4 linked regions of the Microbulbifer sp. GL-2 genome follow. Each later gene encodes a partner of the first gene's protein in a complex. Links are inferred from orthologs where the notes say so. Each region holds a gene or a part of one and is shown in the gene's direction. Other genes may lie near its edges.

What was found.
Region 2: the proteins of GL2_RS18810 (region 1) and dnaN are in contact, whole or in part, in a cryo-EM structure (PDB 8GIZ), measured with the Escherichia coli proteins. The link is inferred for Microbulbifer sp. GL-2 from one-to-one orthologs.
Region 3: the proteins of GL2_RS18810 (region 1) and holA are in contact, whole or in part, in a cryo-EM structure (PDB 8GIZ), measured with the Escherichia coli proteins. The link is inferred for Microbulbifer sp. GL-2 from one-to-one orthologs.
Region 4: the proteins of GL2_RS18810 (region 1) and dnaX are in contact, whole or in part, in a cryo-EM structure (PDB 8GIZ), measured with the Escherichia coli proteins. The link is inferred for Microbulbifer sp. GL-2 from one-to-one orthologs.

What each region holds. Positions count from the first base shown.
Region 1 is NZ_AP019807.1:4,364,153-4,367,277, reverse strand. The notes cover bases 126-3,109. They hold GL2_RS18810 (DNA polymerase III subunit delta'), read left to right. Parts: upstream 126-1,098; coding sequence 1,099-2,121; downstream 2,122-3,109. Other genes in these bases: GL2_RS18800 (TatD family hydrolase), read left to right, coding at 2,609-3,109; GL2_RS18805 (PilZ domain-containing protein), read left to right, coding at 2,248-2,601; mltG (endolytic transglycosylase MltG), read left to right, coding at 126-388. Outside these bases: more of mltG, read left to right, coding at 1-125; more of GL2_RS18800, read left to right, coding at 3,110-3,125. UniProt on the Escherichia coli protein: Part of the beta sliding clamp loading complex, which hydrolyzes ATP to load the beta clamp onto primed DNA to form the DNA replication pre-initiation complex.
Region 2 is NZ_AP019807.1:1,540,488-1,543,514, reverse strand. Bases 1-2,886 are described here. They hold dnaN (DNA polymerase III subunit beta), read left to right. Parts: upstream 1-833; coding sequence 834-1,940; downstream 1,941-2,886. Other genes in these bases: recF (DNA replication/repair protein RecF), read left to right, coding at 2,061-2,886; dnaA (chromosomal replication initiator protein DnaA), read left to right, coding at 1-801. Outside these bases: more of recF, read left to right, coding at 2,887-3,027. UniProt on the Escherichia coli protein: Confers DNA tethering and processivity to DNA polymerases and other proteins. Acts as a clamp, forming a ring around DNA (a reaction catalyzed by the clamp-loading complex) which diffuses in an ATP-independent manner freely and bidirectionally along dsDNA.
Region 3 is NZ_AP019807.1:2,577,470-2,580,606, reverse strand. The notes cover bases 68-3,063. They hold holA (DNA polymerase III subunit delta), read left to right. Parts: upstream 68-1,061; coding sequence 1,062-2,066; downstream 2,067-3,063. Other genes in these bases: GL2_RS11185 (hypothetical protein), read right to left, coding at 2,198-3,063; lptE (LPS assembly lipoprotein LptE), read left to right, coding at 523-1,047; GL2_RS21910 (class I tRNA ligase family protein), read left to right, coding at 68-446. Also shown: more of GL2_RS21910, read left to right, coding at 1-67; more of GL2_RS11185, read right to left, coding at 3,064-3,137. UniProt on the Escherichia coli protein: Part of the beta sliding clamp loading complex, which hydrolyzes ATP to load the beta clamp onto primed DNA to form the DNA replication pre-initiation complex.
Region 4 is NZ_AP019807.1:623,732-626,791, reverse strand. Bases 85-3,003 are described here. They hold dnaX (DNA polymerase III subunit gamma/tau), read left to right. Parts: upstream 85-507; coding sequence 508-2,499; downstream 2,500-3,003. Other genes in these bases: recR (recombination mediator RecR), read left to right, coding at 2,935-3,003; GL2_RS02830 (YbaB/EbfC family nucleoid-associated protein), read left to right, coding at 2,560-2,904; GL2_RS02840 (RNA polymerase sigma factor), read right to left, coding at 85-274. Also shown: more of GL2_RS02840, read right to left, coding at 1-84; more of recR, read left to right, coding at 3,004-3,060. UniProt on the Escherichia coli protein: Part of the beta sliding clamp loading complex, which hydrolyzes ATP to load the beta clamp onto primed DNA to form the DNA replication pre-initiation complex.

The sequences.
Region 1 (3,125 bases):
AACCGGACAGCCCTCTGAGCGCAGCGAAATTGCTGGTGTTTTTGTCCGTCGTTTACACAAGGGTATGAGGCTGCAAACCGACCCTACTGTAATCTATGGGTTGGGAGAGGATTACAATGGTAACCTCACTCGCGCACACCTGCGCCAATCAACCCCCTACAACACCTATGTGATCGATGGTCTTCCCCCTACGCCGATTGCTTTGCCGGGACGTGCGGCGATTAGGGCGGCGCTGAATCCGAAACCGGGTAAAAGCCTTTATTTTGTAGGAAAGGGGGATGGTTCCCACCATTTTTCAAGCACTCTGACAGAGCACAACCGTGCGGTACGGGAGTATCAGCTGAAAAGGCGAGCGGATTACCGTTCAAGTCCGGCAAAAGGAAATTAGAGATAGTGTCGCGCGGAAAATTTATAACCCTGGAGGGGGTGAGGGGGTTGGTAAATCCACCAACCTGCAATTTATTACCCAGTGGTTAACAGATCGTAATATCCCGTTCATTCAAACTCGCGAGCCTGGCGGTACGCCACTGGCTGAGCAGTTGCGTGAATTACTCCTGGCTAAACGTGAAGAGGCTGTGGACCCAACCGCTGAGCTACTGATGGTATTCGCTGCCCGTGCCCAGCACTTAGCCCAGGTTATTGTGCCGGCACTGGATCGTGGTGAGTGGGTGATTTGTGACCGATTTACCGATGCCACTTACGCCTATCAGGGTGGTGGGCGCCAGCTTGATAGGTCATTGATTGAGCAGCTTGAAAAAACAGTACAGGGGGAGCTTCGCCCCGACAAGGTATTACTTTTAGATCTCGATCCCGAAATTGGTCTACAGCGTGCGGCCCGCACGGGCGCCGCGGACCGTTTCGAAAGTGAGCATCTTGCCTTCTTTCATCGAGTGCGCGACGCCTATCGCGAGCGAGCGGAGGCTTCGCCATCCCACTATGCTATTGTCGACGCCAGCCAATCGCTGGGCCGCGTCCAGCAGGATCTTGGTCGGGAGCTGGAACACCTACTGTAACTAATCGGGTATCCGCTCTGCATTTGCTGTGCCGGGCTCGACGATTCCAAGATCATTTTCCGGATTACAAACTTGGCGATAGTCAGTGTCTGAAACTTTTGAACATACTCCAATCCCTGCATTGATGCCCTGGCAGGCCCCGCAATGGCAGCGCCTCGGTGCGCAGTGGCTGGCGGGACGCTGCCCGCATGCTTTATTGTTGACGGGCCAGGCGGGCCTGGGTAAGCGCGCTTTTGCCGAGGCATTTTCTGCTTTGGCACTATGCGGGCAACCTAGAGATGGGCAAGCTTGTGGAAGCTGTAAAGATTGCCGTTTGTGGCAGGCGGGTTCCCACCCTGATTTCCTGCGCGTGGAGCCAGAGAAAGTCGGCTCTCCGCTGAAAGTGGAGCAAATTCGCCAACTGGGTGATTTTGTCTCGCGCACCAGTGGCCGCGGCGGGGCCAGGCTGGTTTGGTTAGCGCCGGCAGAGGCGATGAATATTAATGCGGCTAACGCCTTGCTAAAGAATCTTGAAGAGCCGGCAGCATCGGTTATTTTCCTGCTGATCAGCGATGCTCCAGCGGGACTGTTACCCACGATTCGTAGCCGCTGTCAGTCAGTTGCCTTTCCTTCTCCAGCGGAGGGGATGGCTCTGCAGTGGCTGCATGATCACGGTTTGGAGGAGCAGCAGGCGCGGAGAGCCCTGGCCCTTTCTGGAGGTGCTCCATTGTTGGCCGCCAGGTTGGCAAAGCCTGATGCCAGCGAGGTGCGCGAGCAGTTTTTGAACGAACTTACCCGCGTAGCTGAAGGAGGCGCCAGTGCGGTTACAGCAGCTGGGCGCTGGGAAATGCCCCCTGAACACACGAGCTTGGGGCAGCTTCTGCATTTTTGGCAGCAGTGGATCACGCAAATGGCCCAGGTGCGCAGTTGCGATTTAAGCGGTGACAGTCAATTGATGTTGTTGTTACAGCGGTTGCCCGGTGTTGGCGAGGAAAGCCTGCGCCCGCTATTTGGTTTTTACGACCATCTGTTACAAGCGCGTAAGGGCTTGACGAGCGGGGCCAATCCTAATCGCCGTCTGCTGCTCGAGGAGTTGATGATTCGCTGGGCGAGGCTTTTTGCTGTTTAGCAATCACCTACAAAGGGGCGCGAAATTACTGTTGATTTCTCGCAAAAATACAGAAAAGCGCTGTTTCTGGACAGAATCAGTGCGCTCAGATAAGTTAGCGCAACATTAAAAACATTGAGGTTGAGCATGAAAGCCATGGGAGGCGGTGCCCGCAATGGCATCCTATCGCTGAAGATCCAGGACAAATCTGTTCTCTACGCAGCTTATATGCCTTTTGTGAAGAATGGGGGCTTGTTTATCAGTACAGACAAATCCTACAGTCTTGGCGATGAAGTGTTCTTGCTATTAAGTCTGATGGATGAACCGGAAAAAATTCCAGTCGCTGGCAAGGTGATCTGGATTACGCCGAATGGAGCCCAAGGAAATCGCACACCGGGAATCGGCGTTCAATTTGGCGATAAAGACAATATTGCCCAAAACAAGATAGAAACTTATTTGGCTGGCACACTGGAGTCCAGCCGACCCACTCACACGTTGTAACTCTCACATGCTCGTAGATTCCCACTGTCACCTGGACAGATTAAAGCTCGATAAATTTGATGGCGATCTCGACGCGGTGCTCGACCTGGCTCGTAGTCGCGGTGTCGGTAAATTCCTTTGTGTTGGCATTAGTCTTGATAATGCTGATGCCGTTGTTGAAATTGCTTCCCGCTATAAGGATGTTGTCTGCTCAGTAGGTATTCATCCGCTAGATGTAGAGTCCGGCTTGGCCGGAGTGGATGAATTAATTTTAATGGGTGAGCGTCCCAATGTGGTTGCACTGGGGGAAACTGGTCTCGACTACTACTACAGTACGGAAACCAAAGAAGTTCAGCAGCAGAGTTTTATTGCCCACCTGCAGGCAGCCGGGCGTGCGGAATTGCCAGTGATCGTACATACCCGTGACGCACGTGAAGATACAATTAAGCTGATTCACGCACATGGTAATCTGGAGACTGCCGGGGTCCTGCACTGTTTTACTGAGAGTTGGGAAATGGCAAAGTCTGCCTTGGATCTCAACTACT
Region 2 (3,027 bases), 2.8 Mb from region 1 along the record:
CATTCCGAGCGCTTTGTGGCGGATATGGTGAAGGCATTGCAGCTCAACGCGATCAGTGATTTCAAGCGCTACTACCGCTCAGTGGATGCGTTGTTGATTGACGATATCCAGTTTTTCGCCGGCAAGGAGCGTTCCCAGGAAGAGTTTTTCCACACCTTTAATGCCCTGCTCGAGGGTGGGCAGCAGATCATCCTGACCTGTGATCGCTACCCGAAGGAGATCGACGGGCTAGAGGAGCGCCTCAAATCCCGTTTTGGTTGGGGACTAACGGTAGCTGTGGAACCCCCAGAGTTGGAGACCCGTGTTGCGATATTAATGAAGAAGGCGGAACAGTTTGGAGTGGAGTTACCCCATGACTCAGCTTTCTTTATTGCCCAACGTATTCGCTCTAATGTACGTGAGCTTGAGGGGGCTCTACGCCGGGTCATTGCCAACGCCCAGTTTACTGGCCGCGCTATTGACGATGTGCTGGTGCGCGAGGCCCTCAAGGATCTATTGGCCCTGCAGGATCGCCTGGTGAGTGTGGATAATATCCAACGGGTGGTAGCGGAGTACTACAAAATAAAGGTGGCGGACCTGCTCTCGAAACGACGCAGCCGCTCGGTGGCGCGGCCGCGCCAAGTTGCCATGTCACTGGCTAAAGAGCTGACCAACCACAGCTTGCCGGAGATCGGCGATGCCTTTGGTGGGCGGGATCATACAACTGTCCTGCACGCCTGCCGTAAAATCCGCGAACTGCAGGAGTCCGACGCGGATATCCGCGAGGACGTAAAGTTACTGACACGGTCGTTGACCACTTAATCGAATAACAGACAAACAAGGCGAAACTACCGATGAAATTCAATGTTAGCCGGGACGCCCTGCTGAAACCGCTACAACTGGTAGCCGGCGTTGTCGAAAAACGCCAGACTCTGCCGGTCCTGGCCAATGTATTGATGCAATTACAAGGTCAGGAATTGTCCCTGACCGGTACCGACCTTGAGGTCGAGATTGTTGGCCGCCTGCCAGTAGACGGCGTTGAAATGGAAGGTGAAGTCACCGTCCCCGCACGCAAGTTGCTGGATATCTGTCGCTCACTGCCTGATGGTGCCGAATTAAAGTTTGAACGCGATGGCGAGCGCCTGGTCCTGCGCAGCGGCCGCAGCCGTTTTCAGTTATCGACCCTGCCCGCAGCGGACTTCCCCAACCAGGAAGAGGCCAGTGCCCAGACCCGTTTCGATATTTCCCAGCGTGAGATTCGTCGCCTTATTGAAGCCACCAGCTTCGCAATGGCACAGCAGGACGTGCGCTACTACCTGAATGGCTTGCTGTTGGAGTGTCGCCCACAGCAGCTTCGCGCCGTGGCAACTGACGGGCACCGCTTAGCGTTGTGTGATCGTGATGCACCAGGGTTGAATGTGTCCGAGCCCATCCAGGCTATTGTGCCGCGCAAGGGTGTGCTGGAGCTGGGACGCCTGCTTGAGGACTCTGATGCCCAGGCGCAGGTTGTTTTGGGTAACAACCATATTCGTGTGGTTAGTGGTCAGTTTACCTTTACCTCCAAGTTGGTGGACGGCAAGTTTCCGGATTACGACCGAGTATTACCTCGGGGTGCCGGCAATGTTGTATACGCGGATCGTCAGGGTCTGCGCCAGGCCTTCTCCCGCGCGGCGATTCTCTCTAATGAGAAGTACCGCGGTGTGCGTCTACAGGTTTCTGAAGGACTATTGCAAATCGTTGCTAACAACCCGGAACAGGAGGAGGCAGAGGAGCAGATGTTGGTGGATTACGTGGGAGAGGTCATGGAAATTGGCTTCAACGTGTCTTACCTCCTCGACGTTACGGGCGCTATCCATAGTGACCAGATCCGTATCAGCCTGGCAGATGCCAACAGCAGTGCGTTGTTGCAACAGCCTGAGGAGGGGGATGCCCTTTACGTGATTATGCCGATGCGCCTGTAAGGTTTACGGGCTCTTGGCTCATAATGGAGTGGGGACCGCCCTGACCAACCGCGCTGCGGTCCCTTTATTTTTTTTGAATCTCGCTGCTGGTATTTCTCTGCCCAGTAAGGGAAAGTGTCTATGGCACTGACCCGTCTCCTCATTTCCAATTTTCGCAATATTTCTCAAGCTGATCTCGCCCTGGGTACGGGGGTGAATTTATTTTGTGGTGCCAATGGCAGTGGCAAGACCTCCATTTTGGAAGCCGTGCATATGTTGGCTACCGGCCGCTCATTTCGATCGCGTCAACATAAATCTGTTATCCAGTATGAGAATCGAGGGTTAACTGTATTTTCACAGTTGGATAGTGGAATCACATTGGGGGTTGAGCGTCTCACTGATGGAAGTGGCCGAGTCAGGATAAACCAGGCGACGGCTGAATCCAGCTCACAGCTTGCCAGCTGTCTGCCACTTCAATTGATTAACAGTGAGAGTTTCTCTGCCCTGGATGGTGGTCCCGGTGTTCGTCGGCGACTTTTAGACTGGACAGTGTTCCACGTGGAACATATTTTTGCTCAGGAATGGAAAAACTACCAAATAGCACTTCGACAGCGAAATGCATTGTTGCGTCGTGGTAAAATCGATGCGGATGTCATCAGTGCCTGGGAAGAGCAGCTCGCGGTGAGTGGTGAAAAGGTGGATACCTTACGTCAGGCCAGTTTTATCGAGTTACAGGCTGCTGTGTTGGCCCTGCTGGCTGAATTACCTGAAAGCTTACTTGGGCGTGTGGATATCAGCTATCGACGTGGCTGGCGCAAAGAGCAGGCTCTCGGAGAAGCACTGAGAGAATCCCGGGTAGGGGACCTCTCACAGGGGCACACACGTATAGGGCCCCATCGAGCCGATGTTCGATTTACTGTCGCGGGTGAACCCGCACACAATATTTTATCCCGCGGCCAGCAGAAGATGCTGGTGTGCGCCATGCGCACGGCTATGGCGCAGTTGGTTTGCCGTCACCGTGAGAAACCGGTGTTCCTGGTGGACGACCTACCGGCGGAGTTGGATGAAAACAATCAACAGGTATTTGCGCACTGGGTCAGCCGTTGCG
Region 3 (3,137 bases), 1.8 Mb from region 1 along the record:
ACGATTACAGCCGTCGCCAGACTTTCAATACCGCCGTTGCCGCAGTTATGGAGCTGCTCAATGAAGTGAATAAACTGGCAGAGCGCGATAGCGAACAGGGTCTTGCCGTTGAGCGGGAAGCTCTGCAGGCCGCGGTACTATTACTTGCACCTATCGCGCCGCATATCTGCCACCAACTGTGGCAGGTACTGGGCAACTCCAGTGCCCTGATTAATACGCCCTGGCCTCAAGTGGATGAAAAAGCACTTGTGCGCTCAACCATCACACTGGTGGTTCAAGTCAATGGTAAGGTCCGCGCCAAGCTGGAAGCTGCGGCCGATGCTGATAAAGAGAGCCTGGAAAAAATGGCCCTGGAAGATGAAAACGTGCAGAAATTTATTGGCGATGCCACAGTACGCAAAGTTATTGTCGTACCGGGTAAGCTGGTGAATATTGTTGCGAAATAGGTCGGTAACACAATGGCCGGGAGCACACTACTCCCGGCCCACTTTGGCCGTAGTTTACGATTAAGCCAGGTAGTTTATGAAGAAAATCGCAAGCCGGGTTATTGCCCTACTCGCCCTCATCACCATCGCCAGCTGTGGCTGGCACTTGCGCGGTGCACCAAAAAATTTCCCACCGGGCAGCACTATTTACATTTCCAGCGAGAATCCTCGCAGCGATATTGCTGATGAACTCAGCCGCCTGCTACACAATGGCGGAGTCCCTGTAGCTGCATCACCGATAGAAGCAGATTACGTAATGGTTATTAATAGGGAAATCGAACGCAAGCTGACCGTTGCCGTGGATTCGGAAGGCCGCGCGTCGGAATATGAGCTGATTACCAGTGCCATTTACAGCGTTCGCACCGGAAGCGGCGAAATCTTGTTAAACAAAGCCCAGGCTGATGTTTATCGTTCTCTTGAATGGGATGTTTCCGAAATCGTCAGTAAAGGCGAAGAGGAACGGTTGCTCCGCGATGAGATGCGCCGCGAACTTATCAGCCGAATGATTGACCGCCTGCGCCGTATTGATGTAGACGCTCCCCTGGAAGATAAAAGCTACTAGGTATTTATACGGCAATGCGCATTAACCCCCAGCAGCTACAACAGAACCTTAATAAAGGACTGGCACCGGTTTATATTATTTCGGGAGATGAGCCCCTGCTGGTCCAGGAGTGTTGCGACCAGATTCGCGTGGCGGCAAGAAAGTCCGGTTTTGAAGAGCGTGAACTTTTACATGCCGAGCACAATTTTGATTGGGGGCTGCTCCTTGCCTCTGCAGGCAATATGTCCCTATTTGCCCAGAAAAAGCTGATTGAAGTGCGCGCACCTGGAGGCAAACCAGGAGACAAAGGCAGTAAGGCACTACAGGAATTTACTGCTCTGTCCAGCCAGGATCTAGTCCTGCTGCTGATTCTTCCCAAACTGGACAGGTCCCAACTCAATAGTAAATGGGTGAAGACCCTGGAAAAAGAGGGGGTGCTAATTCAGGTCTGGCCGGTAACTGCACAGGAAATGCCGCGCTGGATCAACCAGCGACTCAGTGCTTCCGGCCTTACAGCTGAACCCGAGGCAATACAAATCCTGGCAGAGCGAGTGGAGGGTAATCTGCTTGCCGCGAGTCAGGAAATAGAAAAACTTAAGCTGCTAAACAACAATAAACCCATTACTGTCGACGTACTGGAGAATAGCGTTACCAGCTCCGCCCGCTACAGTGTTTTTGATCTTATAGATCGGGCCTTGGCTGGAGAAGCCAACAAAGCGGTAAGAACTTTACAGGGATTGCGTACCGAGGGCATTGAACCGCCAGTAGTACTTTGGGCCCTGGCTCGGGAAATCCGCTCATTATTGGAAATTGGGGAAAAACTCAATCAGGGCCAACCCCTGGCTCGCTTGGTGCGTATCCAAAAACGTCAACCACTGATTCAATCAGCCCTTTCCAGATTACCAACCCGCCAGCTTGAAACACTGCTTTTGAGGGCTCGCACTATCGACACAGCGATTAAAGGCGGAGCCGGGCAGCAATCACCCTGGACCGGGCTACTGGAACTTACCTTGAATTTAAGTGGTCAACGTAGTGTTTAGAACGGAAAACACTGCACACAAAAATATCCAACCATTACACCACGCGCTTATTCAGAAAGTACTTAACACATTAGAAACCTCCCCCAGCTAAAAGGGGAGGCCTATTAACTTCATGGCTCTGCTTCAGTAAATTAATTCTGGGAAATTGTAGCAACGTTGCTATCGCCTGTTTGAAAAACACTAACCATATTGTCAGCACTAGTTTGAGTAACCAAGGTCGTATTGCCATTACCAATCTGCCCAAGGTATGCACTGTGCCCAATACCATTCTGAGACAGAACGATTACGTTATCATTGCTGCTCGATTCGAGCTGGCCAACCTCGACGAGGTTCAACTCACCAACCTGATCGATATCTATACTATTGGCAACACCTTCACTGCCACCGAAGACTGAATTGCCACTACCCGTTTGATCGATAGTTGCCAAGTTTCTCTCCCCCCACTGATAGAAGTCAGCCATATTGACATCCCCTGTTTGAACCAAAGTGCTTGTATTACTGTCACCAAATGTCTGAATGAAACTAAAGTTATCAGCGCCGTTTTGAGCAGCCATCACTACATTATTATGGCCGCCCTGCCAAATCCTGCTAAAGTGCCCTGTGCCCTCCTGATTAAGAGTGACCGTGCTGTTATGGCTAGCTCTCTGTATGACATCGAACGAGTTGAAATCACCAGTCTGTAAAACGTTTGCAGTATTCTCAGTACCAAACTGCTCCAAAAAGCCAGTATTTTCATTACCTACCTGATTTACATGTAGAGTATTTGAATCAAATACCTGCCAACTCCAGAAGTAATTATTATCCCCATCCTGCACAAGAGAGGCAAAATTGTCATTACTAGCTACCTGCCACATTTCAGCGTGGTTATCATTTGCACCAGCGTATTGATCGAGGTATATGGTATTTCCATTTTCTTCCTGATGGGCATAGGCGAAATTTCCAGAACCACCCAGCTGCTGTACAGCCGCTATATTCCCCTCCCCTAACTGGTAAGTGATTGCATCAGAGCCTTGTTGATTCATTTGGCTGGTTTCAGCCCAGTTACCGTTACCAGCCTGGGTCTGCTCAATA
Region 4 (3,060 bases), 3.7 Mb from region 1 along the record:
CTCCATCGAGGGGAACTTGCTGGTTGATATACTCTACGTGTAGTTTGCCCCGGCGCAGCTGATCGACAGCCAGGTTGTTGGCAATTTGGTAAAGGTAAGCGCGGGGGTTATCCAGTTCCTTCTCATCACTGAGTTTCTGCAGGCGTAGGTAGGCGTGTTGTGCGATATCCTCGGCGTCGTCTGGGCTTTTGACAATGCGTGCAACAAACCTCACGAGGGCTTGGCCGTGCTCAGCAAACAGCTTTTCAAGAAGCGTCTTCCTGGCCTTATTCATTACTTATAGTTTTCCCCGTACCAAACTCGCTGTAGTTATGGACTGATTGTTCTTAGTGCGAGTTGGCGCACAGTTATAACATAAGCTTCGCTTCGGCTACGAGTGGCACAGATTGATCTGTGGGTTGTCGTTGGCTATTCGCTATGCGTAGGCGCCTATGCCGGTATAATGGCGCCCGCGCAGTGGCGCACGAGAATTGATTTTGCTGAGGTGTGCCGAGCACCGGAGACTGGATGAGCTATCAAGTACTGGCACGTAAATGGCGCCCGCGGCTGTTTCGGGAGATGGTGGGGCAGGAGCATGTACTCCAGGCGCTCATCAATGCCCTGGACAATGGCCGTTTGCATCACGCCTATCTGTTCGCCGGTACCCGGGGAGTGGGCAAAACCACCATAGCGCGGATTCTGGCCAAGTGCCTCAACTGTGAAGAAGGTGTCAGCTCTGAGCCTTGCGGTCAGTGTGCGACCTGTACAGAGATTGCGGATGGCCGTTTTGTCGATTTAATTGAAGTGGATGCGGCATCGCGCACCAAGGTGGAGGATACCCGCGAGCTACTGGAGAATGTTCAGTACGCGCCGACAAGGGGACGGTACAAGGTCTACCTGATCGACGAAGTCCACATGCTCTCCAACAGTTCCTTCAACGCCTTATTGAAGACCTTGGAGGAGCCACCACCTCATGTGAAGTTCCTGCTGGCCACTACAGATCCACAAAAGCTGCCAGTTACGGTGCTATCCCGCTGCCTGCAATTTAAACTAAAGAACATGAGCCCCGAGCGGGTTGTTGAGCATCTGCGCTTTGTTTTGGAGCAGGAGCAGGTACCTTTCGAAGAGGGCGCCCTCTGGCATCTCGGGCGCGCTGCCGATGGCAGTATGCGTGATGGCATGAGCCTCACAGACCAGGCGATCGCCTTTGGGGCGGGCAAAATCAGTGAGGCCGAGGTGCGTGGCATGCTCGGCAGTATTGATACCGGGCTGGTGTGGAAGCTATTGCAAGCCCTGGCTGATGTGGATGCAGTAGCGATATTTGCCGTGGTTGCGGAGCTTTCCCAACAGGCACCGGACTACAGCGCCGCTCTGGCAGAGCTGGCAGATAACCTGCACCGCCTGGCGGTTGTCCAGGTGTTGCCCCAATCGATAGATAACGCGCTGGGGGATAGAGAGCGGCTGCAGGCACTCGCCGCACAGATAGCCCCGGAAAATTTACAACTCTATTACCAGATGGCACTGCATGCCCGTCGAGACCTACCATTGGCCCCGGACCCGCGTAGCGGCTTCGAAATGGCCCTGCTACGTATGCTGGCATTTCGCCCGCAGGGGGTAGCGGATATTCCCAAGGCAGAGTTGCCAGGGGCTACAGCGGAGGGGCAGTCTGCCCCAGTATCGATGGAAACCCAATCTATCACCCCTCCGGCGGCGCAGGGGGTTACCGCGGAAAAAAAGTCTGAACTGGCCCCGCAGAGGCCTGAGGCCGTTGCGGTAGTGCCCGAGCCGGAGGTGAAGGTTCAACCGGCTCCGGCAGATGAAGGAGCGGTAATAGAGGCTGTAGGGGAATCTGTACACTCGACAGGGTCGAGCGAGAATTATTCGAAAAGCGAGCCTATCTCAATGGCCTGCCAGGCAGAGCAGGATCTCCAACCTGCTGAGGTTGCTGGAGAAGAGCAGGCTGCTGCAATACCGTCGCCAGGTCGACGCGAAGATGTTTTAGCTGAACTCCGTCAGCGTGTAGCGGAAGTGGAATTGTCTCCACTACCATCTGTTGTATCGCCGGAACCGCAGAGGCAACCGGTAACTACAGAAGCCACAAATACGCCGAAAGCGCGCTTCGATGCACTTACTTCTGGCAGCTGGCCGGTACTGTACCGGCAGCTGGGAATCAGCGGGATATTGCACTCTATCGCCCAGCACCTTGAGCTTGTAGGGCGCCAGGACAATATACTTTCCTTTACCTTGGATGAGTCCTACAGCAGCCTTTATGACGATGTGCACCAGAGGCGCTTGGGAGATCTGCTGGGAGATTTTTTCCAGCAACCGGTGGTGGCACAGATCCAGGTTGGGCTGGTGCAAGGCGGTACACCGGCACGCCTGGCAGCGGCGACTCGCGAGGCGCGACTTACCGCCGCTCGCGAAGCGTTAACTACCGACCCCGTGGTTCAGGAATTAGTAGTCGAGTTTAATGCGGAGTTGCAACCGGGCTCTGTCGAGTCCCTGGTCGAAACGGATTAATACATATTTGGATGCCTGATTTTCATCCGGGCGGTCACAAAACAGGAATAGAGGTTATTTATGAAAGGTTTGGGCGATTTGATGCAGCAGGCCCAGAAAATGCAGGCCGACATGCAGGAAAAAATGCAAAAGTTGCAGCAGGAATTAAGTGACCTGCGTGTATGTGGTGAGTCTGGTGCGGGTATGGTCAAAGTTACAATGAATGGTCGTCACGACGTAACTTCAGTCGAAATTGATCCGTCCCTGCTCACTGAGGATAAGGAAATGCTTGAGGACTTGCTGGCGGCTGCTGTGAACGATGCGGTACGCAGAGCAGAGGAAAAGGCCCAGGCGCTGCAAAAGCAGCAGGTGGGAGACCTCGCTTCGGGTGTCAATCTGCCCGAAGGCTTTAAATTCCCGTTCTAAAAGGCGGGCACCGAATCGAAATAGAGTTTTATGTTTAGTCCCCTGATCGAAGAACTGATCCGCGCGTTGCGCTGCCTGCCAAGTGTGGGCCCCAAGTCGGCACAGCGCATGGCGATGTACCTGCTGGAAAAAGATCGCGATGCAGCAGTGCTGTTG